3 regions of the Lysinibacillus sp. FSL K6-0232 genome follow, and region 2 is predicted to be linked to each of the others. Evidence: riboswitches for the same ligand, from Rfam matches in the RefSeq annotation. Region 2 holds a riboswitch; each other region holds the start of a gene.
What was found. Region 2 has a riboswitch for thiamine pyrophosphate ahead of MHB42_RS10235 (ABC transporter substrate-binding protein). Riboswitches for the same ligand answer to the same signal wherever they lie in the genome.
Positions count from the first base shown of each region.

Region 1: it holds a riboswitch for thiamine pyrophosphate, as region 2 does, so the genes downstream of both, thiW (energy coupling factor transporter S component ThiW) here and MHB42_RS10235 (ABC transporter substrate-binding protein) in region 2, are expected to answer to the same signal.
Region 3: it holds a riboswitch for thiamine pyrophosphate, as region 2 does, so the genes downstream of both, thiC (phosphomethylpyrimidine synthase ThiC) here and MHB42_RS10235 (ABC transporter substrate-binding protein) in region 2, are expected to answer to the same signal.

Region 1 is NZ_JBBOYW010000001.1:883,856-895,200, reverse strand. It holds gene MHB42_RS04120 (hypothetical protein) at 44-523, opposite strand; gene MHB42_RS04115 (potassium channel family protein) at 530-1,192, opposite strand; gene MHB42_RS04110 (TlpA family protein disulfide reductase) at 1,330-1,785, opposite strand; gene MHB42_RS04105 (peroxiredoxin) at 1,919-2,461, opposite strand; gene MHB42_RS04100 (helix-turn-helix domain-containing protein) at 2,842-3,384, shown strand; gene MHB42_RS04095 (ABC transporter ATP-binding protein) at 3,402-4,508, shown strand; gene MHB42_RS04090 (ABC transporter permease) at 4,498-5,307, shown strand; gene MHB42_RS04085 (ABC transporter permease) at 5,304-6,101, shown strand; gene MHB42_RS04080 (ABC transporter substrate-binding protein) at 6,098-7,171, shown strand; gene MHB42_RS04075 (MFS transporter) at 7,322-8,518, shown strand; TPP riboswitch at 8,587-8,694, shown strand; gene thiW (energy coupling factor transporter S component ThiW) at 8,787-9,290, shown strand; gene MHB42_RS04065 (VWA domain-containing protein) at 9,392-11,345, opposite strand, start outside.
Region 2 is NZ_JBBOYW010000001.1:2,087,796-2,099,140, forward strand. It holds gene MHB42_RS10195 (solute symporter family protein) at 1-574, shown strand, start outside; gene MHB42_RS10200 (DUF485 domain-containing protein) at 1,042-1,380, shown strand; gene MHB42_RS10205 (solute symporter family protein) at 1,377-2,921, shown strand; gene MHB42_RS10210 (hypothetical protein) at 2,985-3,161, shown strand; gene MHB42_RS10215 (TatD family hydrolase) at 3,188-3,937, opposite strand; gene MHB42_RS10220 (ABC transporter ATP-binding protein) at 3,927-4,676, opposite strand; gene MHB42_RS10225 (ABC transporter permease) at 4,651-5,424, opposite strand; gene MHB42_RS10230 (thiamine-binding protein) at 5,424-5,714, opposite strand; gene MHB42_RS10235 (ABC transporter substrate-binding protein) at 5,716-6,720, opposite strand; TPP riboswitch at 6,901-7,011, opposite strand; gene MHB42_RS10240 (coiled-coil domain-containing protein) at 7,094-7,858, opposite strand; gene parC (DNA topoisomerase IV subunit A) at 8,051-10,492, opposite strand; gene parE (DNA topoisomerase IV subunit B) at 10,489-11,345, opposite strand, start outside.
Region 3 is NZ_JBBOYW010000001.1:269,375-280,719, forward strand. It holds gene MHB42_RS01285 (ATP-binding protein) at 1-1,929, opposite strand, end outside; gene MHB42_RS01290 (response regulator) at 2,046-3,206, shown strand; gene MHB42_RS01295 (methyl-accepting chemotaxis protein) at 3,532-5,538, shown strand; gene MHB42_RS01300 (AEC family transporter) at 5,695-6,624, shown strand; TPP riboswitch at 6,687-6,801, shown strand; gene thiC (phosphomethylpyrimidine synthase ThiC) at 6,947-8,725, shown strand; gene MHB42_RS01310 (catalase) at 8,847-10,352, opposite strand; gene MHB42_RS01315 (helix-turn-helix transcriptional regulator) at 10,811-11,345, opposite strand, start outside.

The sequences.
Region 1 (11,345 bases), 1.2 Mb from region 2:
CCCAAAAAAAGCAGTGACCAGTTCAAATACTGTATCACTACTATTATTTACCATGCTGTTCAAGCAAACGCTGTGTATTTGTGGATTGTTCAAGTGCTTTTTTCTCTTTAGCCCAATAAATTAAATATTGCTCATTGTCAATAGTAAAGACCATTTGCTGCAATTCCTGATCAAGCTCAGAGCTAATTGCAACTTTTAAAATATCCACCTCATATAACGGTTTATCATTTATTTTATAAACAATATGGTAGACAGGTTGCTCTTCAAAAATCGTTCTTTCTTTTTTGGATAGGCTCCTTACATGACTAAGTGGATATTGCTCAAGATATGCTTGTGCCTCATCATTCGTGGCAAGCAATAATAGCTGCTTATCTTTAAATAATTCAATCGTATCCACTTCTGCAGCATGATCTAAAATAAGGGAGATTGCCTCCTCCTTATTTTTCTCTCTATGCTGCATCGTAAAAACACCAATTAGTAAAATACTTGCAAATATAACTAGCTTCCATCTTCGTTTTGTCATTGGCTATTACCCATTCATTGCCTTTTTTACAAAACGATTAATATCCACATCTGCTCCAATGACAAGCATAATATCACCTAATAAAATTTTATCGCTCGCCTGTGGAGATACAATAATATCTGCGCCACGCTTTATCCCTACAATATTAATGCCATATTTTGCTCGAATATCTAAATCTATAATCGAGTAGCCTGCGATTGCATCATTTGCCTTTAATTCCATAATAGAATGCTCATCTGATAGCTCTAAATAATCAAGCACAGTATTTGAGAGCATATTATTCGCAATACGAATACCCATATCACGCTCAGGATGGACGATAAAATCAGCACCAATTTTACGCAATACTTTTTCATGGTAATCATTTTGTGCCTTAACCGTAATTTGCTCCACGCCAATTTCTTTTAAAATAATGGTTGTTAGAATGCTTGCTTGAATATCTTCGCCAATCGCAACAATCACATGCTCAAAATTACGGATACCTAATGAATTGAGCACCGATTCATCTGTTGAATCTGCAACAATAGCCTGCGTAGCAATGGAGGCAAATTCGTCCACACGCTCTGAGGAATGGTCAATTGCCATTACTTGTGCACCTTGGCTCATTAATTCGCGAACAATACTCCCCCCAAAACGACCAAGCCCAATAACTGCAAACTCTTTTTTCATCATAAAAATCCCTCCGAAAATGACTATATCACCATTGTAGCGTATTCGTTGTTAGATGTATTGTCAAAACAACAGCTTTATTGTCAACATAAGACAAAAAAGACGAGGACTTCAATCCCCGCCTTCTACATTTCTTATTATTCAGCATTACGCATTTCATCTAGTACGCGATTTACGCGTTTTTCTAGCATTTTCATGCCACTACCACCAGCTTGCATATGACGTAGCTGACCATCCTTATCGAAGACAAAATATGCAGGCACATATTGATTTTCAAAAGCATCTGTTAGCTTCATTTCGCTATCTACAAAGATTGGTTGTGTAATATCATGCTCTGCCGCTACTGCTTTAATTGTAGCTAAATCAGTATCTTCCTCAGAACGTGGCATATGTACTGCTACGACATTTAGTTCATCTTTATATTGGTCACGGAAATTGTTTACATCTGGCATTGCTTCTTTACATAAATGACAGCTTACTGACCAAAAGTGAATTAATGTTGGTTTTTCACCTACTAAATCAGCTTTCGTTACTTCACCATTTAGCCAAGTTGTTGCGCCCACAAGTTCAGGCATTTGTTCACGAAGTTTCATGAAAATTCTCCTCCAACATCCTAATAGTTTGGAATTATAGCATTTATTTTTTTGCCCAATTCAGTTAAAAGTCCCCACAAGCGTGTCGTGGGGACTCTTTATTTGTACAAAATCATACAGCAAGTCTATTGGCTTATAGAGTTGCTTGACCTGGACGCCAGTTTGCTGGGCAAAGACCGCCAGTTTGTAATGCTTGAAGTACACGTAATGTTTCATCAACATCACGACCGATATTGTTATCAAATACTGTTTGATATTTTAGTTCGCCTTCTGGATTAATGATGAATAAACCGCGTAGTGCGATACCTTCTTCTTCAATTAATACACCATATTCTTTTGAAACTTGGTGGTTTGTATCAGCCGCTAATGGATATTTTAAATCACCAAGACCATTTTGCGTGCGGTCTGTGTTAATCCATGCTAAGTGAGTATGGATTGTATCTGTAGAAACACCAATTACCTCTGCATCTAAGTCTTCGAACTCATCGTAACGATCGCTCATTGCAGTAATTTCAGTTGGACATACAAATGTGAAATCCATTGGATAGAAGAAAAGAACTGTCCATTTATCTTGTGCTTTAATATCTTCTAACGATACTTTACCAAATGATTTGTCTGGAAGTACAGCTTCCATTGTAAAGTCAGGTGCTTGTTTACCTACCATGCGTTCTGCCATAATAAATCCCTCCGAAATATGTAGTTTATCTATTCCATTCGCACTAGCGAACTCGTCTTCTACGATAGCAGAGTAACCGACGTTTTTCAAACAAGTAAACTTCATCTTTTTAGATGATTTATATCGTTTGACAAAAATTCGTCAAATCCATGATATATAGTCGATTCTATACTGTTTATTAGCTATATTAGACAAAAATATGCTACATTATACGAACTTTTGCTTTGTATGTAAATATGCTGTATTTTTCACGAAAAGTAATTGCAAATTTTTTATTCTTATGTATAATTGTAAGGGTTTTAGTAAACTAAAAGTTTCGTTAAAGTAAACTTCATATTCTGAAAGTTTATGATTGCTAAACTTCTTCTAGGAGGGAAAAGATGCAAATAGGAGCAAAAATTAAAGCGCTTCGTTTAAAAAAGGGTCTTACCCAAGAGGAACTTGGAGAACGTACAGATTTAAGCAAAGGCTATATTTCTCAATTAGAGCGTGATTTAAATTCACCTTCTATTGAAACATTATTTTCGATACTGGAAGTTTTAGGGTCAACACCAAAGGAATTTTTTGATGATGAATCCTCTGAACAAAAGGTTGTTTATACAGAAGAAGATCAATCCATTTATACAGATGAGGACAAAAACTATAAAATTCAATGGCTTATTCCTACATCAAATGAAAAAGAGATGGAGCCAATTTTCCTAACATTTGCTGCCAATGGTGAGTTTAAGCAATTTGAACCATCGCTATCCGAAACATTTATTTATGTTGTCAAAGGGCGTATTCGACTTGTTTTAGGAAATGAACAGTATATCGCTAGTGAAGGCAATTCCCTTTATTTTGACGCAACAAACCATCATCAAATTTTTAATGCACACGCTGCTGAAACGAAAATTTTACTCGTTGCAACAGACTCATATTTATAGCTTAAGGAGGCATACCGATGACATCGAATACAATTATCCGCTTTGACAATGTTTCAAAATCTTATGATGATGGAACTGTTGTTTTAAAAAATATTAATCTGGAGCTGGAAAAGGGCAAATTTTATACACTTCTTGGCCCTTCTGGTTGCGGAAAAACAACGATTTTACGTATTATTGCTGGATTCACAGAGCCAACAACAGGTGATGTATTTTTCCATGATAAAAAAATCAATGCTGTACCTGCAAATGAGCGTCAGGTAAATACCGTTTTTCAGGATTATGCGCTATTTCCGCACCTGAATGTTTTTGAAAATGTAGCATTCGGCTTACGCATTAAAAAGCTCCCTGAAAATGATATAAAGGATCGTGTAGCTGAAGCCTTAAAATTTGTAAACTTAGCAGGCTATGGCAATCGTGAAATTTCTGAAATGTCTGGTGGTCAGCGCCAGCGTGTCGCAATTGCACGTGCTATTGTCAATGACCCTGAAGTGATTTTACTGGATGAGCCTCTGTCGGCATTAGACTTAAAGCTACGTACAGAGATGCAGTATGAATTGCGTGAATTACAGCAGCGCCTTGGTAAAACATTTGTCTTTGTTACACACGATCAGGAAGAGGCACTTGCGATGAGTGACGAGATTTTTGTGTTAAGTGAAGGGCAAATTCAGCAATCTGGCACACCTGTAGATATTTATGACGAGCCAATTAACCGCTTTGTAGCTGACTTTATTGGGGAGTCTAATATTGTACATGGTGTCATGATTGAGGATTTCAAGGTTGAATTTGCTGGGAAGATTTTTGAATGTGTTGACCAAGGCATGAAGCCAAACGAAAAAATCGATATCGTTATTCGCCCAGAAGACCTAGAAATGACAACAATCGACAAAGGCAAGCTTGTTGTTAAAGTCGATACACAATTATTCCGAGGCGTACATTATGAATTATCCACATACGATAAAGACGGCAATGAATGGCTTGTTCATTCATTGAAAAAAGCTGAAGTAGGGACAGAAATTGGCTTAGACTTTGACCCAGAAGCGATTCATGTCATGCGTTTAAATGAAACAGAGGAAGAATTTGATAAACGTTTAGAATCGTATGGAGATGATGAAGATGCAAACTAAGACATCGAAATCAGCACTATTTCCATACATGCTATGGATTCTCTTTTTCGTTATTGCGCCAATTGCACTTGTCGTCTATTATTCCCTACTTGATTTACACGGCAATTTTACGCTCGATAACTATAAAGCGTTCTTTACATCAGTCTATTTAAAAATGACAGTAAGCTCGTTTTGGTATGCCTTTTTAATTACATTCTTTACACTATTAATTTCATATCCAACAGCTTACTTTTTAACAAAAACAAAGCATAAACAGCTTTGGTTGCTGCTTATTATTATTCCTTCATGGATTAATTTATTGTTAAAAACATATGCCTTTATTGGGATTTTTGGTTTATATGGTCCTATCAATGCATTTATCGAAGTATTTGGCTTTGATCCGAAGCAAATGCTGTTTACAGATATTAGCTTTATCTTTGTATCTGTTTATATTTTTATTCCTTTTATGATTTTACCGATTTTCAATGCTTTAGATCGTTTAAATCCAACACTTATTTATGCATCTCGTGATTTAGGGGCGTCTGCCTTCACAACCTTCCGTCGCGTTATTTTGCCATTAACAATGGATGGTGTGAAATCTGGTATTCAGGTTGTCTTTATCCCTGCGTTATCGCTCTTTATGATTACGCGTTTAATCGCTGGAAACCGTGTTATTACCCTTGGAACAGCGATTGAGCAGCAATTCCTTGTGACACAAAATTGGGGGATGGGTTCTACAATTGCTGTCTTTTTAATTTTATTTATGGTCGTGATTATGCTAATTACGGGGCAAAAAAATAAAGGAGGTCGCGTACGATGAACAAACTATCTGCATCAGCCAAAGTCTATTTAATAATTGTTTTTATTGTTCTGTATGCGCCTATCTTCTATTTAATTTTTTATTCGTTCAATAGTGGTGGCTCTATGAATCACTTCGAATCCTTTACACTTGAGCATTATCAGGCTGTTTTTGAGGATTCTCGTCTACTGGTGATTTTAATTAATACAGTCATCGTGGCATTACTTTCTGCTTTGATTTCTACTATTATAGGAACACTTGGCGCAATTGGCATTGTCACAGTGAAAGACTCAAAAATGCGCAATACATTACTGTCTTTAAACAATGTCTTAATCGTCAGCCCTGATGTTATTATTGGTGCGAGCTTTTTAATTTTATTTACAATCGCTGGCATTAAATTAGGCTTTACCTCTGTTTTATTAGCGCACGTTGCATTTAGTGTACCGATTGTTGTCTTAATGGTTTTACCAAAATTACTTGAAATGAATACATCATTAATTGATGCAGCGCTTGACTTAGGGGCTACAAAAAAAGATATTATGATGCGTGTTATTTTACCGTATATTCAGCCAGGTATTTTTGCAGGCTTTTTCCTTGCACTAACATATTCTTTAGATGATTTTGCTGTCACATTTTTTGTAACAGGCAATGGCTTTAGTACATTATCAGTAGAAATCTATTCGATGGCACGTGCAGGTATTTCACTAACCGTTAACGCTATTTCAGGTTTAGTATTCTTTGTTACAGTGCTAGTCGTAATTGGCTATTATTTTGTCACAAGCCGCGCAACTAAAAGAACGGAGGGACAACAATGAAGTCATTAATTCAAGCAACCATTGCCATCCTTGTTGTTTCAGCTCTGTTATTTTATGCTGCTGATGCTTTAAGCGCAGGTGGCGGTAAAGGTGGCAAAAACACATTAACCATCTTTAACTGGGGCGAATATATTGACCCTGATTTATTGAAAGAATTTGAAGAAGAAACAGGCATTCATGTCGTCTACGAAACCTTCGATTCCAATGAAGCAATGATGACGAAAATTCAGCAAGGTGGCACAGCTTATGATATTGCCGTCCCTTCTGAGTATATGATTGAAAAAATGAAGGAAGAAAATTTATTGATTCCTTTAGATAAAACAAAGCTCCCTAATTTAAAAAATATTGACCCTTATTTTTTAGATTTGCCATTTGACGATAACAATCAATATTCAATCCCTTATTTCTGGGGAACGGTAGGCATTGTTTACAATCCAAGCCTTGTGAGTGATTTAGATTTTACCTCTTGGGAAGATTTATGGGACCCTTCCTTAAAGCGTAAAGTCTTTTTAGTGGATGGTGCTCGTGAAGTCATTGGGATGGGCTTAAATAGTCTTGGCTACTCATTAAATTCATTAGATGACCATGAGCTGCGTCAGGCTACTGATAAGCTAATTACACTTGCTCCAAATGTGAAGGCAATTATCGGTGATGAAATCACACCACTGATGATTAATAATGAAGCAACCGTAGCCCTTACTTGGTCTGGGCAAGCTGCTGATATGATGTTTGAAAATGAGGAGCTAGACTTTGCAGTACCTGAGGAAGGCTCAAATTTATGGTTTGATAATATGGTTATTCCAAAAACATCGAAAAACATCGATGGGGCACATGCTTTTATTAATTTTATGTTAAGTGCTGATGCTGGTGCTCGAAACGCTGATTATGTAGGCTACTCTACACCAAATATTGCTGCTATGGACTTAATGGATGAAGAGGTTGTCACAGATGAACGCTACTACCCTTCTGAGGAGCAACGTGATACATTAGAGGTCTATAAAAACTTAGGACCTGATTATTTAGGGAAATATAATGAATTGTTTTTAGAATTTAAAATGAGTATTCGTTAACAATTGTAAAAGGTCTGTCGAAGTAGCTTTATGCTCACGACAGACCTTTTGCTTGATAGAAACTATCATTTCAGACTTTCAACCGATACAATGACAGGTTCGCTTATGATAGACTGTAGTATATTTGGTGATAAAAAGGAGAGTTATTTGATGACCCAGCAAAAGTCCAATAAGGCGGCTTTATATCTTTTAATGTTTAATATGTTTATCACAATGGGGAGTATTGGTATTATTATCCCTGTTATGCCAGAGTATTTAAGAATATTTGGTGCAGCAGGACAAGTTCTTGGTATGTTAATTGCAACATTCGCCTTAGCACAATTTGTATTTTCTCCGATTGCTGGGAATCTTTCAGATCAGTATGGTCGCAAAAATTTAATTATTTTTGGTCTTATCCTATCAGGTCTTGCACAAATTGGTTTTGGACTTTCTACAGACGTATGGATGCTCTTTGTTGCCCGTTTTTTAGGCGGTCTTGGCTCTGCATTTGTAGCCCCTCCTATTATGGCTTTTGTTGCGGATGTTACAACATATGAAGAACGAGGAAAAGGAATGGGGATGCTTGGTGCTGCTATGTCACTTGGCTTTATGATTGGGCCTGGCATCGGTGGCTTTTTATCAGAAGTAAGCTTGCATTTTCCATTCTATACAGCTGGTACTGCGGCTATTTTAGCAGCACTGCTATCATTTTTCTTACTGCCATCAACAAAGCCAAGCATTGTACAAAATAAACAAAAGCAAGACAATCTTGCAAAGCAAATGGCTCGTTCTGTACATATGCCTTATTTCGTAATGCTCATTATTATGATGGTATTCTCATTTGGTATCGCTAATTTCCAAACAACGCTATCGTTATTTGTTACAGAAAAATTCAATTATACACCTGGTGATATTGCCATTATTTTAGTGGTTGGTGGTGCATTTGGCGTAGTTGTTCAAATGTTTGTGATTACGCCACTCTTTAAGCGCTTAGGAGAGATGAAGGTTGTCTTAATCAACTTATTTGTCGCATCCATTTCTATTTACTTAATATTATTTGTGTCAGGATTTGCGCTTATTTTAGTGGTAGCAACGATTTTCTCAACAGCAACTACATTAATTCGACCTGCTGTCAATACATTGATTTCTAAGCTTGCTGACAATGAGCAAGGATTTGCCGCTGGCTTAAACAATGCCTATATGAGCCTTGGTAATATGATTGGCCCAGCATTAGCAGGTATTCTCTTTGATTGGAATATGAACAGCCCTTATATTTTTGGTGCAATTATTTTATTAGCCTGCTTCTTTATTGCGCTAATTTGGACAATAAAAAGAGCACCACACCTTATGCAGCCCGATACACATTAATGCTGAAAAATTATTGACTATTTTTTGGAATATGGTACATTATTGGTGTTCTACTAAAATTATTATTCTATTACCACTAGGGGAGTCTTTACAAGGCTGAGATGTATATGTTGATATACAGACCCTTTGAACCTGATCTAGTTCACACTAGCGGAGGGAAGTGGCGCTGCTTGCTTATTATCAATATATATGCAAGGTCGCTTCCTATTGTTTAAAGGAGGCGGCTTTTTTATTTTGCTAGTGGCTATTCGCAAAAGGAGTGAATGATATGCCCATTCGAAAACTAACGATTATGGCTTTATTGGTAGCAATTGCTGTTGCGGGCTCCACCTTTGTATCCATTCCTACAGGGATTGCACGTGCCTATCCTGTTCAGCACGCAGTCAATGTTATTGGAGCCATTATGCTTGGACCTGTACCAACTGTTATCATTGCCTTTGTGACAGCGATTATTCGTATTTTTACAGGTACAGGCTCTTTATTAGCTATTCCTGGGAGTGTTATTGGTGCAGTATGTGCTGCGCTCGCCTATAAATATAGCCATAAAATGTGGCTAGCTAGCGTTGGCGAAATAATTGGAACAGGTATTCTTGCTTCACTTATCGCAGTACCTTATGCCCAATTATTAATGGGAACATCTGTAGCTGCATTATTTTTTATGCCAGCCTTTTTAACATCCAGTACCATTGGGGCTATTTTAGGTGTTATCATTGCAAGCAGCTTACAAAAAACGGCGCTCGTAAGGTATGGAAAATTCTCGCTTTATGAATAATTGTCCTTTTGAGCGGTGCTACGCTTTTTTTGATCACTCACCCACCCAAACAACAAAAAGCAGTGCAAAATCCTAGTTCTTTGCACTGCTCTTTTTCATCATTATGATCGTTTTTTCATGCCCTTTAACAACTGTGCAACATTTGTATCCTCAGCCTGTATGGGTTGTTGTTCAGGAATAGACGCTTTGTGCTTCGGCTTAGTAAGGAAATTCCAGCCAAAGCGTCTAATGGTAATATCCATAAAGAATAACAGCATCGCTGCTAGCATAAGCCATGTTGCAATGTTTTGACGATCCGCTCCCTTTTGTGTAAAGTCACGAAAAACCTCTTGTGGCTCTTTTATCGTAGCACCGCCTGTTTGCTTTGTTAATTCCTCGACTAACGACTCATTCACTGGACGCAGCTCATATTCAGCACTATAAGGAACACTTAAGCCTGCCTGATAAATGGCCTGCTCCTCATCAGCAATGCGGAAGAAAATCAGTCCAGGCTCTGTCTGTACTGTTGCACGAACTTGAGAAGTTGAGATCGTTTCTAGCTGTGTTGCTAGTTCCTCCCCTGCTTCATTAACGGCTACAATATCTAAAAATGCCGCTTCATTTGTAGGATCTGTAATCATAAACGAACCATCTGACTCCACTCTGACATCATAGGCAACATCATTATAGCTTGGTAGCATTTGTGAAATAAGCGTTTGCCAAAATGTTCCCCACTCCTGCCATCTAGCCCAATCACCCGTCCATTTACCTGTTGAATCAGATGTAAAGGCAAATGTTTTACCAAGCCCATATTGCCATTGCGCTAATACGGGGTCTTCTTTCTCGCTTTCCGCAATCACCGTAGCTCCCTGTTTCGCTGTTGTTCCAATATATGCATTCATTTGAGGAACGCCATTAGCAAATAGTGTATGCCATCCCGTCGCATTATAAATCGTCGGATAAAATGGATTATCCTCGATATATGTACGAGAAATCATAGCCGTTTCACGAGATAAAATAGAAGGAATTGTTTGTTCATCTACAACATCATAGAAGCGTCCACTGCCCATCTCACTCAATAACTCCAGTAAATTTGCATCCGCATCTTGCCCAATCGCTACTGTTGATAATGTAATTCCACTATCCTTGCCTTCCGCAATTAAATCTTCATAATTACCAGGCTGTGATTGTCCATCTGTTAATAAAATAATATGCTTACGTTGCAGCTCTAAATCTGCTAAATTCTCATAGGCTTGTGCCAACGAAGCATAAATTTCAGTTCCACCACCCGGTGTAACGGATAAAATTGTATCCACCGCTTCCTCTTTACTGCTAAGAGGCTTTGTTTCAATAATTTCCCACGGGCGATCATCAAAGGCAATAAATCCTAATGTATCCTCATCGCGCAGCATTTCAACCGAACGTGCTGCTGCTTCCTTAGCAAGCTCTAATTTAGAGCCACTCATACTACCAGAGCGGTCAAGCACAATTACTAGCCCTAAGGATGGCAACTGCTCCTTACCTTTAATCTCCATTTCTACAGGCAATAGTGCTTCAATCGGTGTTTTAAAATAACCACCTAAGCCAAAACTATTTTCGCCACCAACCATTGTAAAGCCGACACCAAAGTTTTTCACAGCCTGTTCAATAACGTTCATTTTTGCCTCGCCCACTAAATGGCCGGGTACATTATCAAAAATAATCGCATTGTATTGCAAATAGCTAGAGAGTTCATTTGGTAAGCTGCTTGCTGCTACAACATGATGGGATATACCTTGACTGCCAAGTGCCGCTGCAATTGGTGAGGCTGTATCATAGCCATTGACAATCAATAAATGTGGTTCACTTTGTACCATTGTAACGCTTGTTAATTTATTATTTTCAAAAATAGCATCCTGTCCGACTTGCACAACTGCTTCATATTTCACAAGCCCTTCACCAGTTGCCGCATGTTTATAGGTAAATACATTGGAGCCCTCTACAAGCTCGACCGCCTCACGATGAATAAGCTCATCATTTTCGTATAATAATAGCTCACCCTGTCCTGCTGCCATTGCATAAACCTCTGTTACTAAT
Region 2 (11,345 bases):
CTTTGCGACAATTTTAGCGGTTGTATCTGGCTTAGTATTAACAGGAGCTTCTGCTATTTCTCATGATATTTATGGGGAAATTATTAAAAATGGACAATTAACAGAAAAGCAGCAAGTAATCGCTGCTCGTACAGGCTCTATTTCGATTGCGATTGTGTCGATTATTTTAGCTTTATTTGCGCAAAGCTTAAATGTTTCATTCCTTGTATCCTTTGCATTTTGTATTGGTGCTTCAGCGAATTTGCCTGTCATTCTTTATACAATTTATTGGAAAAAGTTCAATTCAACAGGTGCTGTAACAGCAATGGTTACAGGTTTAGTATCATGTTTAGTTTTAGGGGCAATGGGACCAAATGTCTGGAGTCCTGTTGAAGGCGCAGCTATTTTTGTGGGTACTCCACTTGTGCCACTTGCTGTACCAGCTATTATTACGATTCCACTAGGCTTTATTGCAGGCTATCTAGGGACAATTTTGTCATCTAACAAAGCAACGGATGCAGAGGCAGAGCGTATTTATAAAGAAATTCGCGTAAAGGCAAATACAGGTGTGTCTGTGTCAGATGTTTCTCATTAATTTAACAGACTGAATTTCTATTCAAAATTTACAGAAAAAGATGCGAAAAAAACGATTTTTTGTCGATTTTTTCGCATTTTTTGTTATTGAATTTCTACTAAATTACTTATCGAACAATATTATTTTACTTCCAAAAAACAGAAAAAAACCAGTATTCACTAGGTAAATAGTGTTTATTTTCGCTTGAAAAAACATTATTATTTTGTAAATTTACCCTTCTGTTTTTCTTGAAAACCTAGATTTCCCTTCGCCTCATTTATTTATCTGAATATTCTAAAACCCTTTGAATGCTAGGTTTCTAAACGCTTTTTCTCTTTTAGGACTATTTTCTGAGAAATTTTTTTTGCATAATTTTTCTGAAATGTATTGCAATTTCGTGAACTGTTTCATAAAATGAAAATGTGAATTCACTAAACTAGCAAAAATAAGTCTTAAGGCAGAAAAAAAACACAAAATGGGGAATGTTAATGGCGAACAATCAAACAAAAAAAGAAGTCGTAATTGATTATGAGGCAATTGCAAAGCAAGAGTCATTCAAGGCACTTGTACGAAAGAAAAATTCTTTCCTGTGGTCTATGACTGTCATATTTTTAGCAGCTTACATGATGTTACCAATTTTGACATCATATACGGAAATTCTACACCAAAAGGCATTTGGGGAGATTACTTGGGTGTGGATTTACTCTGCAGGACTATTCCTTATGACATGGGGGTTATGTCATTTATATGTAGCGAAGGCAAATAGCTATGACAAAGAAGCAAAGGCGATTATTGCCGAATATGAAAACGGAGGTGGCCGCCGATGAGCTTTACAGCTATATTTTTCTTCGTAGCCATTGTTGGTTTAACATTAGTTGTTACATGGTGGGCATCTAAGCGCACATCTTCAGCAAGTGATTTCTACACTGCTGGTGGTGGTTTAACAGGCTGGCAAAATGGACTAGCTATTGCAGGTGACTATTTATCTGCAGCATCTTTCTTAGGGATAGCTGGTGCAGTCGCATTATTCGGATTTGATGGTTTCTTCTTCTCTGTTGGTTATTTAGTAGCTTACTTAGTGGTATTATACATCGTAGCGGAGCCATTACGTAACCTTGGGAAATTTACATTAGCTGATATGATTACAGCGCGCTTTAATAATGCAAAAGTTCGCGGAACGGCGGCTTTAAGTACAATTACAATTGTTTTATTCTACATGATTGCACAGCTAGTTGGTGCAGGAGCACTTATTCAATTACTTTTAGGAATTGACTATTGGATCGCCGTATTAATCGTAGGTGTGATGATGACAACCTACGTACTATTCGGTGGTATGACAGCAACATCTTGGGTACAAATTATTAAAGCCTGTCTTTTAATGTTAGGTACTGTGATTATTTCCTTCTTAGTATTACTGAAATTTGATTTCAGTATTGCGACAATGTTTAGAGAAATGGCAACGGCTACGGATAACGGTGCAGCATACTTAAATCCTGGCTTACGCTATACAAACGGTATTGATACAATTTCGATGTTAATTGCCTTAGTAGTAGGTACTGCAGGTCTACCACATATCCTAATGCGCTTCTTTACAGTAAAAGATGCACAAACAGCTCGTTCATCTGTAATTTGGGCTACTTGGATTGTAGGTTTATTCTATATATTAACAATCTTCTTAGGCTTCGGTGCAGCAGCATTCGTTGGAAAAGAAGATATTATTGCAGCTAACCCTGCTGGTAACATGGCTGCTCCACTTCTTGCAGACGCACTTGGTGGCGATATTCTATTCTCATTCGTTTGTGCGGTAGCATTTGCGACAATTCTAGCGGTAGTAGCAGGTCTTGTACTTTCGGGTGCATCTGCCCTATCTCATGATATTTATGGTCAAATTATTAAAAAGGGTAAAATTTCAGAGAAAGAGCAAGTGCTTGCAGCTCGTATCGGCTCAATCACAATCGCTGTTATTTCTATCCTATTAGCACTTGGTGCACAAACATTAAACGTTGCGTTCCTAGTATCGCTTGCATTCTGTATTGCGGGTTCTGCTAACCTTCCAGTAATTATTTACACAATTTATTGGAAACGCTTTAATACAGCGGGTGCTGTAACAGCGATGTTAACAGGGTTAATTTCAGCATTAGCGATCGTAGCTGTATCACCAAACGTATGGAATCCAGTTGAAGGTGCTGCTATTTTCGTTGGTGAACCGTTAATTATGTTAACGAACCCAGCCCTTATCTCTGTACCACTAGGCTTCCTTGGTGGCTTTATTGGCACATTGCTTTCTAAAGAAAGTGATGAAGCGAAATATCGTGAAGTGGATGTTAAAGCAAACACAGGTATTTCTGTACAGGACGTATCTCACTAATACATGTAAGCACCTCGTAAGTATCATACTTACGAGGTGTTTTTTAGAAAGGAAGGCATAAATATGTCACAATCAAAGGCAAAGAAGAGGCGCAAGCATATAAAGCGCACAAGCGGCAAGGATGTTGAAAAGCATCGTCAATCTACCTCATTTAGCACACATGAACGAATCACCAAAACAAAGCGTGAGCAATTGGAACAGGGGCACACTAAATATAAAAAGCAGTATCAGCACGATTAAATCGTTACCGATACTGCTTTTCAGCGTTAAAGTTGATAGAAATTTTTTGTATTTTGCATCAGTATATATGCCGCTTCCTGTGCAGTTATCCCCTTGATCGCCGCAATCATCCGAATGGTTGAATGCATCATCCATGGCGCTGTACGCTTACCTGCAAAAGGCCCCTCAAACGGCCATGGACCATCTGTTTCCACCATCATCAATTCAATCGGATAAGCTTGAATTAATTGCTGAATCTCTTCCTCATATAAGCAATCAGGCGTGATGGAAATAGCGTAGCCATGCTGAATCAGCCGTTGCACCACTGCCTGATCCCCTTTAAACCAATGAAAATGCGCTCGCTGAACCTGATGCTTTTCAAGTAAATCACAGGCAATCATCGCATCCTCATACACTGCATGTAAAATAATTGGTTTACGAAGCTCCTTTGCCAAGACAATAAAACGCTCTAGCAAAGCGATATAGGGAGCATTGTCAATCGCCTGTTCCTGCCTTAAATAGTACGGTAAGCCTACCTCACCTACTGCGACCATATGATCCTGATAACGACGAATCCACTTAAACAATGCATCCTCATCCATCTGACTAAGTACAGGCTGCTCGGGATGAAAGCCAAATGCTGCCTTTACCTTGCTATACATTTTGGCTAATTGGTGTGTTCTTTGGCAGGAGGATAGCTCCATACTCACAGCAATCACAGCGTCTACCTCATCCAGCAAGGAAGGAATTTCTTCATCCTTATATTGCTCTAAATGAATATGCGCATCAATCAGCATAGATATCCTCCTTTTCTTCCTGTAAGTATGTAAATAGCTGCTGCTTCAATGCTGTAAATGCAGCAGAATGGCGAATCTCTCCTTGCCGTGGTCTAGCAAATGGCACAATAATTTCTTTTTTGATGGAGGCAGGGCGTTTCGTTAATATAAGAATACGATCCGCTAAAAAAAGCGCTTCCTCAATACTATGGGTGACAAATAAAATCGACTTACGATATTGCTCCCAAATAGATAAAAGCCATGCCTGCATTTCAAGTCGTGTAAATTCATCCAACGCTGAAAATGGCTCATCTAAGCATAAAATAGGCTTATCACTCACAATGGCACGGATAAAGGATACACGCTGCTGCATCCCCCCTGATAGTTCATGGGGATATGCATGGATAAAGGAAGCAAGTCCAACCTTTTCTAACCATGCCTTGGCACGCTCTCTATCGGGCTTACCTGTAAGCTCCTCCACAATCGTGACATTCTCTATAATCGTCCGCCATGGCAACAAAGAAGGCTGCTGCGGCATATAGCCAATCGTTCCCCGCTTGTGCTGAATAGCCTCACCATTTAATAAAATTGCCCCTTGATCAATGGACGATACACCACCAATTAATTGAAAAAGTGTGCTTTTGCCACTGCCTGAAGGCCCAATAATCGCCACAAACTCGCCATCCCTCACCTCAAAGGATATATCCTTAAGAACTTGAAGGGTATCAAAGGACTTAGCGATGTTTTGAATGCTCAGCATTATAGCCTCTCCCCTTCACCATAAATTTTTCAAGTAAACGAATGCTACTAAATAACAATAAGCTTAGCAAAACAATCGCAAAAATCGCCACAAATACCCGATCTGTGCGGAAGGAGGACTGTGCTAAGGTCATATATACACCAATTCCCTTTTTAGCACCAAGCCACTCAGCAATCACAGCGCCCATCACACTGTAGGTAGCCGCAATTTTAACCCCTGAAAAAATAGCTGGATAGGCATAGGGCCATTCGAGCTTCCAAAAGGTTTGTGCCTTGGATGCACCAATCATTTGAAAATAATGCTTTAGTGCAGCGTCAGTTTGACGAAAGCCATCCATCGTTGCAATCACAATAGGGAAAAAGCAAACCAGACAAATAATAATTAACTTTGGTAATAAGCCAAAGCCAAACCAAATAATAAGCAGTGGTGCTAAGACAAGAATCGGAATATTTTGCGACATAATAAGAATTGGATAAAACAATTCCCGAATAAATGTAAAACGATGCAGAATAATAGCAACGATAAGACCGCAGCCAATCCCAATAACAAGCCCTAATAACGCTAATTGCACCGTTGCTAAAGCATGTGGTATAAAGGTTTGATAGGACTGGAAGCCTTCTCGCACAATGACACTTGGTGCAGGCAGTAGCCATTGAGGAACTTCAGCCACATACACGATTAGTTCCCATATGAATAAGAGGAAGGCGATAAAAAATATCGTCCTTCCCTTGTGTAACGCTTGTTTCATTACTGATATTTCTCCGTTAATGTATGCATCGTAATACCAGATGGCTGATATAAAATTTTCACCTGTGTAATTACATTAATAGCACCAAGTTCAATCATTTTATCATTCATTTTCTCAATAATTTGCAGCAATGTTGATAGCTCCCCCTCCATTGTTGTTTCAAGCGGGTGTACCTCATACTTCACACCTGATGCATCAATAACAGCAATAGCCGCATCAACATAAGGAATAATATCCTCATATTTTTCTGTTTTCGGAATAATTTGTACACTAATTAATGAATTTGCCATATTAGTTTTTCTCCTTTTTCGGTAAGAAATCATTTGTAAAGGCTTGCTCAGCGTTAAAATCGCCCTCTAACACCTGATTGCTTGCCATCCACTTTGCATAGTTTTCCCAAACAGCTAATTTTTGCTCACCCCATTGTACAGCATCATCCTGATACTTATCTGCTAACCATTCTTGACTTTTATGTACCAGCTCTTTATCTAAGTCAGGAGCCGCTTCTAGTAAAATATCAGCCGCCTCGCTAGGATGCTCGATCGCATATTCATAGCCTTTTGCTGCCGCAGCGACAAAAGCCTTCACCGTATCAGGATTGTTTTCAATCATCTTTTCATTTGTTGCCAAGACAGGTGTATAATAATCAAGCTGCTCACTATAATCCGTTAAATACAACATATTAATCTTTTCTCCACGAAGCTCTGCCTCAATGCCTGTCCATGCATAATAAATCCATGCAAAATCAATATCCTTTTGCATCATGGTGAAGAAATCTAAATCGCCTGCATTCACAATATCAAGCTTATTGATATCTGCATCTTCCGTTTGCATTAAGGATTGCAATACCGCTTGCTCAAGTGGCGCACCCCAGCCACCATATGTTTTCCCTTCAAAATCCTTTGGCGACGTAATCCCCTTAGAGGCAAGAGAAGCAAAACCAGATGTATTATGCTGAATAATCGCAGCGATGGAAACAAGTGGCACATCCTGTATACGTGCCTGTGTAATCCCTTCCTGATAGCTTACACCAAATTCCGCCTTCCCAGATGCCACAAGCTGATCAGCTCCTGCCTCACCAGGCATTATAATCTCGACATCTAAGCCCTGTTCCTCAAAATAACCAAGCTTTTCGGCTACATAAAGCCCTGTATGGTTCGTGTTTGGTGTCCAATCAAGCACAACAGAAACCTTTTTCGGTGCATCCTTTGCTTGCTTATCCTCCTTCTTCTCACCACAGCCTACGAGTGCAAGCAGTGCAGCAACTGTCAATACAATAAATGACCATTTCTTCATGCGAAATCCTCCTAGTTTAAAATATAAAAGCGTTCATACAATGAATGTTAGTACCAGAAGAACATTGGCAAAATGCACGTGAAGCCTATTTATAACACCATCTATAACCACACGCTGCACCAAAATAAAAAACGTCTAGGATTTCTCCCAGACGTATCACAATCAGCTTCCAAAAATTTTCTTTTTTGAATAGATGTTCCCTACGCTGGTACGAGCCAAATCAGGTTCAAAGGGTCAGTGCCTATCGGACACAATCTCAGCTAGCAACTACTAGCCCCCCTACATTCTTTCACTATGAACTTTTCGTTGATTATTATACCCATAGATACAACAAGATAACAAGCATATTTTTATTCGTTCTGCTATGAAAGGCTTAAGCTTTTCTTTTTAATTGAAAAATATCACGGTCATGCTGCGAAATTTTAATATCGAAGTAGTCTAAATCTTCCTTTGTTGCTAATGTTGCTAACTTTGTCATCATTTCCGAATGATATTCAGATAATTTCCCCGTTTGCTCATAGACAAGATGCTGTTTTGCCTCTATGCCATCTAAGCGCTCATTTGTTTTCTTCTGCTCCGCTTGTAGACCTTGAATATCTATCTTCATATCCTGCATATCTGTTTTAATATTTAGGATATCTGTTTTTGTATCCTGAATATCCAACTTCATGTCTTGCATATCGGCTTTGATATTTAGAATATCTGTTTTTGTTTCCTGAATATCCGACTTCATGTCTTGCATATCGGCTTTGATATTTAAAATATCCGTCTTTGTTTCCTGAATATCGGCTTTCATGCCTTGCATATCTACTTTGATATTTAGAATATCTGTTTTTGTTTCCTGAATATCAGCTTTCATGCCTTGCATATCTGCTTTAATATTCAAAATATCTGTTTTTGTATCTTGAATATCGGCTTTCATGCCTTGCATATCTGCTTTAATATTCAAAATATCTGTTTTTGTTTCCTGAATATCCGACTTCATGTCTTGCATATCTACTTTAATATTCAAAATATCTGTTTTTGTTTCCTGAATATCTACCTTCATATTTTGGATATCCACTTTCATATCCCCGATATTCGTTTCCATACCTGTTACTTTTTGCAGCATTAATTCAAGTAATTGGCGATCTGTCATCCATAAGCTCCTTTCTTAGTTATTTTAAAATTTCCTATATTTTCGATGTATTGCCATAATCCGACACTATTTTATATCTCCCTATGTTTCTATCATATTATAGGCTATTCGGTGAGTAAAGCGAGGAATAGATAATTTTCAAGATAGAAAAAACACCGCCCTGTATCGTGATACTAGGCGGTGAACCTGTAACTAGCTTTCTTCTACGTCTTCTTTTTTGTCAATCACGACATGCGAAATGGCGCCATCTGTTGCAATATCAACCTTAAAGGAGCCGTTGGAATGACGGTCTGCACGTGTTAAAGCCCGTACATCCAAGACCTCCTGTACACCTTTTTCCGTTTCAATAACCACCCGCTCCTGATCGGTAGCCTGCACAACGGCAACAATACGGTGTGGATTTGCTTTTAACTCGGTCAAGACCTTAAGCCCGCGTTTTGCTCGGCTTGCCATCTCAACTTCCGTCACATTCATTTTCTTAACAGCTCCGCGCTGTGTCACAATAACAACATACTGTGTTACATCAGGCTGTAACACAGTGACACCCACTAAGGATTCTCCCTCCTTTAATGTGATCCCTTTTACGCCACCTGTTTTAACACCTGTTACAGGTAATTCTTCCATTGGGAAACGAATAGCATAGGCAGTATCCGTTGTGAGCATCAGCTCTACCTCATCTGTGACAGGTGCGGCATAAATCATTATATCGCCAGCCTTCACATTCATTGTTTTAATGGGCTTTGAATAACGAGTTACAGCATAATCGGCTAATGGTGATCGCTTAATTTGACCATCCTTTGTTGCTGTAAGAATATATGTGTTTGGCTGCTCAAAAGTGGCAAAGCCATACGCAGCAATAATAGATTCATCCTCACCTGTTGGCACAATGCTAGATATATGCTGACCGAGTTCCTTCCAGCGAATATCAGGCAGCTCATGAACAGGCTGATAAATATAATTGCCTCGATTTGTAAAGAGTAATAGATGGTGCTGTGTATTTAACGTTGCCTCATACAATAAATAATCCGAATCCTTCATGGCACAATCTTGCCCATTGGAAGCGGCATGTGAGCGTGTGGATGTACGTTTAATATAGCCATCCTTTGTTACAGTGACCACCACTTCCTCACTTGGCACAAGCACATCTAACGTAATTTTAATTTCTTCAATTTCCTGCTCAATCTTCGAGCGGCGAGGTTCTGTAAAGCGTTTCTTAATATCTAGCAACTCTTGTTTAATAACGCGCACAAGCTTAGCCTCACTTTGCAGAATCCCCTCTAGCTTCGCAATTAATTTATTCAGCTCTTCCTGCTCTTTACGCAGCTCTGTAATATCCGTATTTGTTAAACGGTATAATTGCAAGCTAACAATTGCCTCTGCCTGCACCTCAGTAAAATCGAACTTCGCTTGTAAATTCTGCTTGGCATCCTTTTTATCATTAGAAGAACGAATCGTTGCAATGACTTCATCTAAAATAGATAGTGCTTTAATTAGCCCATCAACAATATGTGAACGATCCTTTGCTTTTTGTAAATCGTAAATAGAACGATTTGTGACAACTTCCTTTTGATGGGCGATATAAGCATCCAATAACAATGGTAGGGTCATCATCGTTGGACGACGATTATGAATGGCAATCATATTAAAATTGTAAGCAATTTGTAAATCGGTTGTTTTAAATAAATACTGTAAAATGCCTTGCCCTGGCACATCTTTTTTCAGCTCGATGACGATACGTAAGCCTGTACGGTCGGATTCATCGCGAATTTCGGCAATTCCTTCTAGGCGCTTATCGACGCGTTGCTCATCAATTTTTTTCACAAGATTTGCTTTATTGACATCGTATGGCAATTCCGTAATAACAATTTGCTCCTTGCCACCCTTAATCGGCTCCACAACAGCCTGTGCGCGTACAATAATTTTGCCACGACCTGTTTCATAAGCCTTTTTAATGCCTTCAACACCTTGAATAATGCCACCAGTTGGGAAATCAGGTCCCTGAATAACCGTCATTAATTCATCCACTGTAGCAGTTGGCTTGTCTAAGCGCATTAAAACAGCATCTAACACCTCATCTAGTGCATGTGGTGGAATATCTGTGGCATAGCCAGCAGAAATCCCTGTTGAGCCATTGACCAATAAATTTGGGAAGCGTGCAGGTAGCACCGTTGGCTCCATATCCTGATCATCAAAGTTCGGCACAAACTCTACCGTTTTCTTACCGATATCTCGCAGCATTTCCGCCGCAATCGTAGAAAGTCGTGCCTCTGTATAACGCATCGCAGCAGGCGGGTCCCCATCCACTGAGCCATTATTTCCATGCATTTCAATCAGCATATGACGCGCTTTCCAATCCTGACTCATACGTACCATCGCTTCATAGACAGAGCTATCGCCGTGTGGATGGTAATTCCCAATCACATTCCCGACGGTTTTAGCCGATTTACGGAATGGCTTATCATGTGTATTGCCCTCTGTATACATTGCATATAAAATACGGCGCTGTACAGGTTTAAGACCGTCACGTGCATCAGGCAACGCGCGGTCTTGAATAATATATTTACTATAGCGACCAAAACGGTCACCCATTACTTCTTCTAAAGGTAAATCTTGAAACTTTTCCGTACTATTCATGCTTGGCCCTCCTCCTGCTGGATGAATTCATTGTCTAAAATATTGACATCATCCTCCATGCCGAAATCGACATTGGCTTCAATCCATTTACGACGTGGCTCTACTTTATCGCCCATTAATGTTGTGACACGTCTTTCTGCTCGTGCACCATCCTCGATTGTGACACGAATTAATGTACGTGTTTCAGGGTTCATGGTTGTATCCCATAGCTGGTCTGCGTTCATCTCACCAAGCCCTTTGTAGCGCTGTAGTATGTAACCCTTACCCACTTTTTTAATGGCCTTTTGTAAATCGCTTTCTGTCCAAGCATATTCAACCACTTCTTTTTTCCCTGTTCCTTTGGACACTTTATACAATGGTGGTAGTGCAATAAAGACCTTGCCTGCCTCAATAAGTGGGCGCATATAACGATAGAAAAACGTTAATAGCAGCACTTGAATATGAGCCCCATCCGTATCAGCATCGGTCATAATCACAACTTTATTGTACGCTGAATCTTCAACGGAGAAATCTGACCCAACACCTGCGCCAATCGCATGAATAATCGTTGAAATTTCCTCGTTTTTCATAATATCTTGCAGCTTTGCCTTTTCGGTATTAATGACCTTCCCGCGCAATGGTAAAATCGCTTGGAATGTGCGATCACGACCTTGCTTCGCGGAGCCGCCCGCAGAATCGCCCTCGACCAAATACAGCTCGTTTCTAGCAGCGTTGCGTGATTGTGCAGGCGTTAATTTTCCTGATAAAATCGTGCTACCCTTTTTATTTTTCTTGCCATTTCGTGCATCCTCACGCGCTTTTCGAGCCGCCTCACGCACTTGCTGGGCACGAATCGCCTTTCGCACAAGAGATG
Region 3 (11,345 bases), 1.8 Mb from region 2:
TGACCCTTTGCCAATAGTAGACTGCACTGACATTGTACCGCCATGTAAGGATATAAGCTCCTGACAAATACTTAAGCCTAGTCCAAGCCCACCACTAATAGCTGCCATTGTGGAATCAGCCTGCTCATAAGGCTCATAAATTCTTTTTTGCATATCTTCGTCAATGCCAGCTCCAGTATCTATTACTGATATATACAATTTCTTACCTTTTACTTCAGCCTCAATACTAATGGAGCCCTGTTCAGTAAATTTAATCGCGTTATGAATTAGGTTAGAAAAAATTTGAATAATTCGTGTTTCATCTGCTAAGACAAGGGGAGAATCTTTTGGTATACGCACAATAAGCTCAATAGGCTTGCCCTTTAGCATAAAACGAAACATATTGCAGACACCACTGGCGATTGTATACGTATTTAATGGCTTAGGCTGTAATCGTAGTGTTTTTTCTTTTAATTTCACTAAATCTAATAAATCATCCAGCATAGAGGTCATATGGTTACCAATTCTTACGAGTAGGCGTAAATCCTCTTGGTCTTGCTGAGCGGAGGATTGATTTTGCTTGGCTAACAGTGTTTGAGCAATACTCATCATGCCATGCAGTGGGTTGCGTAGTTCATGAGAGGTATTTGCTAAAAAATCATCCTTTGTATGAATTTCTTTTTGTAATTTTACAGAAAGCTCTTCCGTTTGGATGGTTGTTTGGAAATAACGTGTAAACCAAAATGCTGATAAAGCAGTAATGCCGATTAGCAAATCAAAGGGATAATGACTATAAGGTAATATTTTATTTTGTTTTAAAGAGAAAAATAATGAATTTGTTGCTACAGCTGTTCCAGTTAATAATAAAAAGATTACACCTTTTTGCCCTTTAATAGCTATATTCAACATGAAAATAGTTATAATAATAGGGGAGATAATAAAAAGTATGATAAATATAATTTTTGTTTTAAGAATAATTTCAATGGGCGCTGTTAAAATAAATAATAGATAGGCAGCACAGATCAATGGGACAATTGTCAATATTTTGGGCTTAGCATATTTCTTCATCAATTCACGTAGAAATAGTACAAAGAACAACATATTGTTGATGTATGAAAAATAAAACAGCCTATTTGCCCAAATCCAATTAATCGGTATATAGTTATATAAAACTTTATTGCTGGAAACGAGTACTGTAACACATGTAGAAATAAGAATCATTGCAAAGTAAAGAAGTGATTTATCTCGAATACCTATAGCCCATATTAAAATTGTAAAGAGTAAATAAAAGGCGAAAATTAAGCAAACAGCCAATTGAGTTGTGATAGAAAAGTAGGCAGCCTGTTTCATTGAGTGCAAGTCACCAAAAATTATTTCACGGCTAAAACCACCTTGTACATAATGATTTACTTGAACACCCTGAATAATGATTTCGCTTTCATTTGTATTTAGCGTAAAATAATGCGTAATAGGTCTACCTATGGGAGAGGTGGACCTATTATCTAGGGTCAGGCTTCCAAGTCCTCCAATTAATTGACCATTTACATAAAGTTCATAAGGAGCTAAGCCTTCAGGTACTGTGATACCATACATCTGAGGAGAAGCATGTTCCTTTAAAATTTTTAAACGATAAGAGCCATAACGAACTTCATCGTTATGCTGAAAATATGCATCCCAAGCTTCAGGCTGATTTGTATAAACTTTTTGTTGCCCTAAAGGTTTGGTGCTTTCTGAAAAAAGCAGGGTGTTGGGATAGAGCTCCCACTCTTTTTGTAACCTAACTTTAAAATTATGGCTGGTATCTATGCCTGTTAAATCGACCACCCCTTGTTGAGCATCGACTCCTTCTGAAATATTGGTGAAATCCATCCAAGTAAATCGAAGCGTGGTAAGGAAGCAAAAAAATAATCCAGAAATTATTAATATTTTTAGTTTTTTGTTTTTCATCATAGCAATATTTTCGACGGATAACGCTAGTTCACCTTCTAAAGTAGTAGCTTCTCTATCAAGTTTTCTAAAAAGTAAACGATAATAATATAAGGAATAAGGCTAAAGGGGGGATACGTATGAGAATCGTGCTAGTAGATGATGAACATTTGCCATTAGCGAGATTAAGAGCCTTACTTGAGAAAAGTAATGTTCCTGGAATTGAGATCGTTGGCGAGTATACTGATTCTCTGAAGGTATTGAATGATATTGAAACGCTACAACCGAATGTTGTATTTTTGGATATAGTAATGCCTGGTATGGACGGTTTAGCATTAGGCGAAAAAATTCAAGAATTATTACCCCATGTGGAAATTGTTTTTACTACTGGGTTTGATCAGTATGCGATTGATGCATTTAATTTGCATGCGATTGATTATTTATTAAAGCCTATACAAAATTCACGTTTAGAAAAAACGTTGGAACGACTTGATAAAGTTACAAGTAAAAGCGACAAGACTATCACAAAGCATACAATGCTTAAGCTTTTTGGAGGACTTTATGTTGTGTCACCAGACGGTCAGACACAGCTTATGAAATGGCGAACATCCAAGGCGAAGGAATTATTTTCTTATATGCTTAATCATCGTGATGAGGTGATTTATCGTGATACTATTTTAGAGCTATTTTGGCCAGAATATGATATCGATAAAGCATCGAAACAGCTCTATACAGCGATTTATACAATACGTAAAACATTAAAAAACTATGGGCTAGGTGGTATACAAATTTCAAGTCCTTTGCTACATTCTGGTTATAGATTACTAGTTGAAAATACGGTGATTGATGTTGAACAATGGCTACTTCGTCTAAAAGCATTGCCTCCTTTACAGCGAACAACAGTAGAGGAACACGAGCAAGTTTTCCAAATGTATACGGGTGATTATTTAGGAGATTGTGATTATCTATGGGCTGAGAGTGAAAGGGAGCGTCTAAGACGACTGCTGCTACATCATACTTCCCAATTAACTGAATTTTATATTAAAAATGAAAATTATATTGCTGCTGTGAAAGTGCAGGAAAAAGTGAAAGCACTCTGTCCAGATGAAGAGGAAACGTATCTTACTTTAATGAAGCTATACGAATTACTGGATAATGTAGCTGCTGTAGAGGAGCAATATTTACTATTAAAGAGAATGCTTCAAGAGCATTTGGCGGTAGAGCCAAATGAGGAAATTGAAAGCTGGTATCAAAGCTGGAAGCAAATTAATAATCTATCACGTATAGATGCCTTTAGTTAGGAAAATGCCAAAGCGCTGTTAAATCAGTGCTTCGGCATTTTTTTGTGGCTGAAGCATCTTTTGCGATACTATCTGTCACATTTATTACCTTAAAGTAAGCCATAAGTCCCTCTATTTATCGGATAAATCTTTACAATAATATCAGTAATTTTTTACTATATTCAATAAATAATTTATTGTGATATAGATAGGTATCCTTTATTATTAATGTAAAAGTGAGGTGCTAGAGATGAAAAAATCTAGAGGTATTGCTTTAAAATTATCCTCTCTTATAATAGGACTATTTCTAGTGCTATTTATAACCTATACCGTTATAACTGGAGCTATGATAAAAAATCAAAGTATGAAAGATTCAGAGCATGGAGCGTTGGAAACGGCTGAATCTTCAGTAGCTATTATGAGCGAGCGTTTTAAAAAAGTGAATACGACATTGCTAACAACAAAACGCATGGTCGAAAGTATGGGAAAAAATGGTGCGTTATCTGCAAAAGCTATTCTAGATATAATGGAAGGTAATTTAACTAATAACGATGATTTAGTAGGTGTAGGTGCTATTTTTGAGCAGGGTTCTATTACGTTTGAGCCGTCTGAAGCCGCTACATTAGTAGATTCAAAACAGCGTTTCAGCCCTTATTTAAGTAAAAATAATAGTGATATTACGGCTGCTTTAATTGAAGGAGCTGATGATAAAAGTGTTGCCGATTGGTATTGGATTCCAAAAGAGGAGAAGCGAGCGGTTTTAACGGAGCCCTATAACTATAATGTAAACGGACAAACTGTATTAATGACAACTATTTCAGTGCCATTAGTCAATGCTTCAGGGACGTTTTTTGGCGTATTGACAGCTGATATGTCCATTGACTTCTTAAATGGGTTAACAGAATCCATTGCACCAGAGGGTGGCTATGCTGCTATTATTACAAATCAAGGTGTGCTGACAGCCAATAGCTTTGGTGAAGAGCTAGGTGGGCATAATATGCAGGAGGATGCTGCTTGGGCAAGTATTAGCGAAACAATGGAAAATGGCGAAATCACAACGCTATACTTGGATTCTGAGCAGTTAAAGGAAAATGCATTTAATGTGTTTGCACCAATGATTTTAGAGGACATCGATGAAACATGGACTGTTCAAATTGTGCTGCCCGAATCAAAAATTTTAGAAACGTATCATTATGTATCAATGTTTGCAGTGATAGCATCCATTATTATGGTTACGCTTATGGCTGTTGCAAGTGTGCTCTTTATTTATCGACAGTTAAAGCCATTAAAATTTTTACGTGCATCGATTGAACGAGCGGCAGAGGGAGATTTGACGCAAAAAGTAGATGAGAAATATATTAAGGCCGATGAAATTGGCATGGTAGCATCTGCTTATAATAATATGCTTGATAAAAATACCCATGCGATGCAAACAGTATTAAATTCTACGACATTATTGAGTCAATCCTCCAACCAAGTTTTTGAGGCTTTTAATGAAGTTGTTGCTTCGAGTCAAGAGGTTTCAGTAGCTATCAATGAAATTGCGCAGGGAGCGTCTAAGCAATCCGAGGATACAGAAGAAACGAATTATCGAATGATGGATTTAGCCGAGCAAATTGATGCTCTTACGATGCTTTCCAATGAAATGGAGGAGCTAGCACATCGAACAAATGCAACAACAGAAAAGGGCATGCAAGAGGTTACAAGCTTGCGTGAACGTAATATAGCAACAAATGAGATGAATGGGCGGGTTCAACAGCAAATTGAGTCTTTAGGGTCCAGTATTAATAATATTAATCAAATTATTGCCTCTATCCAAAGCATTACAGAGCAAACAAATCTATTAGCTTTAAATGCAAGCATTGAGGCTGCACGTGCAGGTGAATATGGCAAAGGATTTGCAGTTGTAGCAGATGAAGTAAAAAAACTAGCTGAGCAATCGAAAAGTGAAACAGAAATTATTAAGGACACTGTAGAAAGTATACTGAATAATTCCCATCAGGCTGTTGCTGTAATTGCTTCGAATGCAGATTTAATGCAAGCCCAAAACGAATCCGTACAAAGCACACAGCTAGCCTTTAAAGATAATAGCGAGCTATCACAATCCATCGCTACTTCCATCAATGAACTAATGAATAAGCTTGCACATATGCTGGAACATAAAAACCAGGCAATTATGGCAATCCAAAGCATTTCAGCTATTTCGGAGGAAACTGCTGCCTCTGCTGAACAAGTAAGTGCTTCTGCAATGGATCAACAAGCAGAGCTACAAAAGGTAGCAGAGTCTATTGACAATATGAATCATATTTCTAAGGAGTTGCAAGAAGTCGTGAATCGATTTAAGCTTGCATAAGGGAAGGGGCTGCCTAATCAAAGGCAGTCTTTTTAGCCTTGCTGTAAAAGGGGAGCTGACGGATAGAATATGGAAAGAGGCGGATAGGTTGCTGAAAATGGCAGATAGAGGATTGAAAATGACGGATAGCCAGACAAAGGGGGAGGGAGCGTTTATATGACTTATCTTGGTATGATTTTTTTCCAAATTGTTGCACCTATTTTAGTGCTACTTGTAGTAGGTGCTATACTACAAAAGAAATTTCGCTTTAATTTAAAAGCATTATCACAACTTATTACATATTGCTTTATGCCTGCAGCTGTTTTTATTAATTTATATGAAACAAGTGTAGAGCTATCTGTGCTTGGAGAGGTTGCCCTATTTATTGTACTCTTTATAGGTAGTCAAATGCTGCTTAGTCACTTTTTAGCAAAGGGATTAGGCTTAGCCAAAACAGAAACAGCTGTTTTTAAAAATAGTGTTGTACTCATTAACTCTGGTAATTATGGTATTCCTGTTGCCCAGATGATTTTTGCAACACAGCCAATTGGTGTAGCGATTCAGGTGATTCTTGTTATTTTTCAAAATATGACAACTTATACATACGGGTTATATAATTTAATTTCCTCCACTAAATCAGGTCTTACAATTATTAAAGACTTTTTTAAAATGCCGATTATTCACGCACTTATTATTGGTGTCGCAATGAATTATTGGAATATTGGTATTCCACAGTTTATTAGAATTCCTATAGACCATGTAGCGGATGGCTTTATTGCGGTGGCGTTAATTACTTTAGGCGCACAGCTATCACAGCTTGAAATGAAATCAATGTTTAATAAAACGGTTTTTATTAGTTGCTTTACACGCTTAATTATTGGGCCAGCTATAGCATTAACAGTTATTTTTCTATTGGGCTTGGACGGAGTTGTTGCACAATCTTTACTAATTGCTAGTGCTTTTCCAACATCCCGTAACAGCTCTAGTTTAGCATTAGAATATGATGTGGAATCAGAAACCGCTGCACAAACCGTATTATTTTCAACGATTGTTAGCTGTATAACGGTAACAGTTGTTATTTATCTGGCAGAAATATTGTTTGCATAGCTAAAAGAAAAAATAAGCTTCCATCTCTAAGCAATATCTGCTACACTAGCATCAAACTAAATAGTATTAACTAGGGGAGTCTGATGAGTCAGGCTGAGAGGGAAACGCTTAGAGGTTTCTTGACCCTTTGGACCTGATCTGGCTCATACCAGCGTGGGAAAGTTAAGAAGCTATTGCATCATAGTATTATATGCAATCAATAGACCTTTACATTGACAGCCGGATCCAAATGATTATTTTGGATTCGGCTTTTATTTATTTTGTTGGGGTGAGCTAGATTCGGTCCTTGTATCACAATATATATAAGGGAGAGAATTAGCTTATGTCAGAAATTAGTGAAAAGAACATGATGATTATGTCAAGCTTTGAAGGAAGCAAGAAGGTATATGTAGAGGGGTCACGTCCAGATATTTTAGTGCCTATGCGTGAAATTGCATTAAGTCCGACAACTGGTAGCTTTGGGGATGAGGAGAATGCGCCAGTGCGAGTATATGATACGAGTGGGCCCTATACAGACCCAAATTATCAGGTAGATATTACAAAAGGGTTGCCAGCTTTACGACGTACATGGATACAAGGGCGTGAGGATGTTGAGGAATATGAGGGACGTACGATTAAACCAGAGGATAATGGTTTTCGCCATGCAGACGATCCACGCATGCAAGAAAACGTCTTCCCTAAATTGACAAGAAAGCCTTTACGTGCAAAAAGGGGGGGAAATGTTACACAGCTTCACTATGCACGACAAGGAATCATTACACCTGAAATGGAGTTTGTGGCGATACGTGAAAATATGGACCCAGAATTTATTCGTTCAGAGATTGCAGCAGGACGAGCTATTATGCCTTCTAATATTAATCATCCTGAGGCTGAGCCAATGATTATTGGGCGCAATTTTCATGTAAAGGTTAATGCAAACATTGGCAATTCTGCTGTATCATCCTCAATTGCAGAAGAGGTTGAAAAAATGACATGGGCAACACGCTGGGGTGCTGATACAATTATGGACCTATCGACTGGTAAGCATATTCACACAACACGAGAATGGATTATTCGAAATGCTGCTGTACCAGTTGGCACAGTACCAATTTATCAGGCGTTGGAAAAAGTAAACGGTGTGGCAGAGGATTTAACATGGGAAGTTTATCGTGATACGCTTATTGAACAAGCTGAACAGGGTGTTGATTACTTCACGATCCATGCAGGCGTGCTATTGCGCTACGTACCACTTACAGCAAGTCGTGTAACAGGCATTGTGTCACGCGGTGGTTCGATTATGGCGCAATGGTGTTTATATCATCATCAGGAAAATTTCCTTTACACACATTTTGAGGAAATCTGTGAAATTATGAAAGCCTATGATGTTGCTTTTTCATTAGGGGATGGTTTACGCCCAGGCTCCATAGCTGATGCCAACGATGAGGCACAATTTGCAGAGCTTGAAACATTAGGGGAATTAACGCAAATTGCTTGGCAGCATGATGTTCAGGTGATGGTAGAGGGGCCAGGTCATGTACCGATGCATCTGATTAAAGAAAATATGGATAAGCAATTAGCGGTTTGTAAGGAAGCCCCCTTCTATACATTAGGGCCACTAACAACAGATATTGCTCCTGGTTATGATCATATTACATCGGCTATTGGCGCAGCAATGATCGGTTGGTTTGGCACAGCGATGCTCTGCTATGTGACGCCGAAGGAACATCTTGGCTTACCGAATCGTGAGGATGTTCGAGTAGGGGTTATTACTTATAAAATCGCTGCACATGCGGCAGATTTAGCAAAAGGACACCCAGGTGCACAACAACGAGATGATGCGCTATCAAAAGCACGCTTTGAATTCCGCTGGCGAGATCAATTCAATTTATCATTAGACCCTGAGCGTGCAGTAGAATATCATGATGAAACCTTGCCAGCAGAGGGAGCAAAGACGGCACACTTTTGCTCGATGTGTGGACCTAAATTCTGTAGTATGCGAATTTCACAGGATATTCGTAACTATGCGAAAGAAAAGGAGCTAACGGCAACGGAGGCTATCCATCAAGGTATGAAGGAAAAGGCAGAAGAGTTTCAAAAAGCGGGCAGTCAGATTTATCAATAATGAAAGGGAGCTTGCGTCAACTTTGTTTGACACAAGCCTTTTTCATATAAAAAAGCTCCATGTGAATATATTATTCACATGGAGTAAAAGTTGGATTTGGATATCAATAATAAGTGGAATTTTAAACGTTTGTTGTTTGCTGAACATATGGATTTGTAAGGTCCATACCATCTAATGAAAGACCCATTGCTTTTGCAACACCTTCACCATATGCTGGGTCAGCTAAATAGCAGTGAAGAATATGACGGCGTTTAATAAATTCTTCAACAGAAGCCATATCATTCGCTGTATTTTCGAATAAACGTTGTTGCTCTTCAGCAGTCATTAAACGGAATAGCTTGCCTGGCTGCTCAAAGTAGTTATTATCATCTTCACGGAAATCATGAATACCTGCATGACCATCAATGCGTAATTCAGGTTCTTTATAGTCTAAGTTATGCTCCCATTCACCGTAGCTATTTGGCTCATAACCTAAAGTTGAACCAAGGTTGCCATCAAAACGCATAGCGCCATCACGATGGAATGTACGGAATGGACATTTTGGTGCGTTAACAGGTAGCATATAGTGATTTACACCAAGACGGTAGCGTTGTGCATCAGCATATGCAAAGATACGACCTTGTAGCATTTTATCTGGTGAGAAGCTAATACCAGGAATAATGTTAGATGGTGCAAATGCAGCTTGCTCTACCTCTGCAAAATAGTTGTCTGGGTTTTTATTTAACTCAAACTCCCCTACAGGAATTAATGGGAAGTCTTTTTTATACCAAACCTTTGTTAAATCGAATGGGTTATATGGTAATTCACGAGCTTGTTCCTCAGTCATTACCTGAATATACATTTTCCATTTAGGGAAATCACCTTTTTCGATAGCTTCATATAAATCACGTTGTGAAGACTCACGATCTTGACCAATGATTTCATTAGCCTCAGCACCTGTTAGGTTTTTAATGCCTTGCTCTGTACGGAAATGGAATTTCACCCATACACGCTCGTTATCAGCATTAATAAAGCTATACGTATGAGAGCCAAAACCATGCATATTGCGATAACCAGCTGGAATACCACGATCAGACATAACGATTGTTACTTGATGAAGAGCCTCTGGTAATGAAGTCCAGAAATCCCAGTTAGAATTAGCATTTTTCATGTTTGTACGTGGGTCGCGCTTTACCACGTGGTTTAAATCTGTAAAGTGTAGTGGGTCACGGAAGAAGAATACAGGTGTATTGTTTCCTACTAAGTCCCAGTTACCTTCCTCTGTATAGAATTTAAGTGCAAAGCCGCGAATATCACGCTCAGCATCTGCAGCACCACGTTCACCAGCAACTGTAGAGAAGCGAGCGAACATTTCTGTTTTCTTACCAATCTCTGAGAATATTTTTGCCTTTGTATACTTTGTAATATCATGCGTTACAGTGAATGTACCGAATGCGCCAGAACCTTTTGCGTGCATGCGACGCTCAGGAATTACTTCACGGTTGAAGTTCGCTAACTTTTCAACCAACCATACATCTTGAAGTAAAAGAGGGCCACGTGGACCTGCTGACATAGAGTCATGGTTACTTACTACTGGAGCACCACCTGCTGTTGTAAAGCGACGGCTGCGATCATTTGCGTTTGTCATATTAGTTTACCTCCTGAAAAAAATGTGAGTCAAACTCTTCGTATATAACTATAACAAATATAAACTAGAATTGCTAGTACATTATAATAATTATCGTTAAAGAATTTATATATTTAAAGATAAAGTATAATTATATGTAGAGAACAGAAGCTTTATACATACATAGGTAAAGTCAAAACAAGCAGCGGCAATGGACATTGTTTTAATTCCTATATATAGTTTCTACCTTATTTAAGGCATTTTTAAACATCCTACTAAAAAGATTTATCTTGGTTCAGCAAATTCTTTTTGTATCGAAAGTGAAGCGACAAATCTTTTTTGCGCGAAAGTGAAGTGTCAGATGCTTTATGTACCAAAAGCATTAGCGACAGGTACAATTACACTAGGACGTAATTGATAAGTATTGCAAAATGATATTGAAAATAGAATAGACTAATTGAAAATTATTGAAAGCGCTATTATTTCGTTTTACGATAGCGATTAGGTGTAATCCCAACGTGCTGTTTAAATATTTTAATAAAATAATTGGGGTCATCAAAGCCATTTAATTGGGCAATTTCACTAATCGCAAAATCTGTTTCGATAAGCATTTTTGTAGCATGCTGAATTCTTAGCTGTTGTAAATAACGCTTAAATGGTAAGCCCTGCTTCTTTGAAAAAATGGTACTTAAATAATTAGGACTAATGCCAAGCTGCTGTGCAACATATGGTAGAGATAGCGTACTATTTTTAAATTGCTGGTCAATAATCTCTAACGCAAGCTCAACATAGTCTGCTCTTTTTTCCATACGAGCTTCACGTGCCAATTCAATTAAGCTTTGAGTAAAGGCAATAATGCCATTAAGAATTGTATACAATATAGGATGCTCAATAATTAAATGAAAGAGCTGACGATAGTTTTGTTCCACAACTGCTTTTTCATGCAATTTATATTTCAGCATAAAGCGTCGAATTTGCGCCAAAACACTTGTAAGATGGATGCGTAGGTCATCC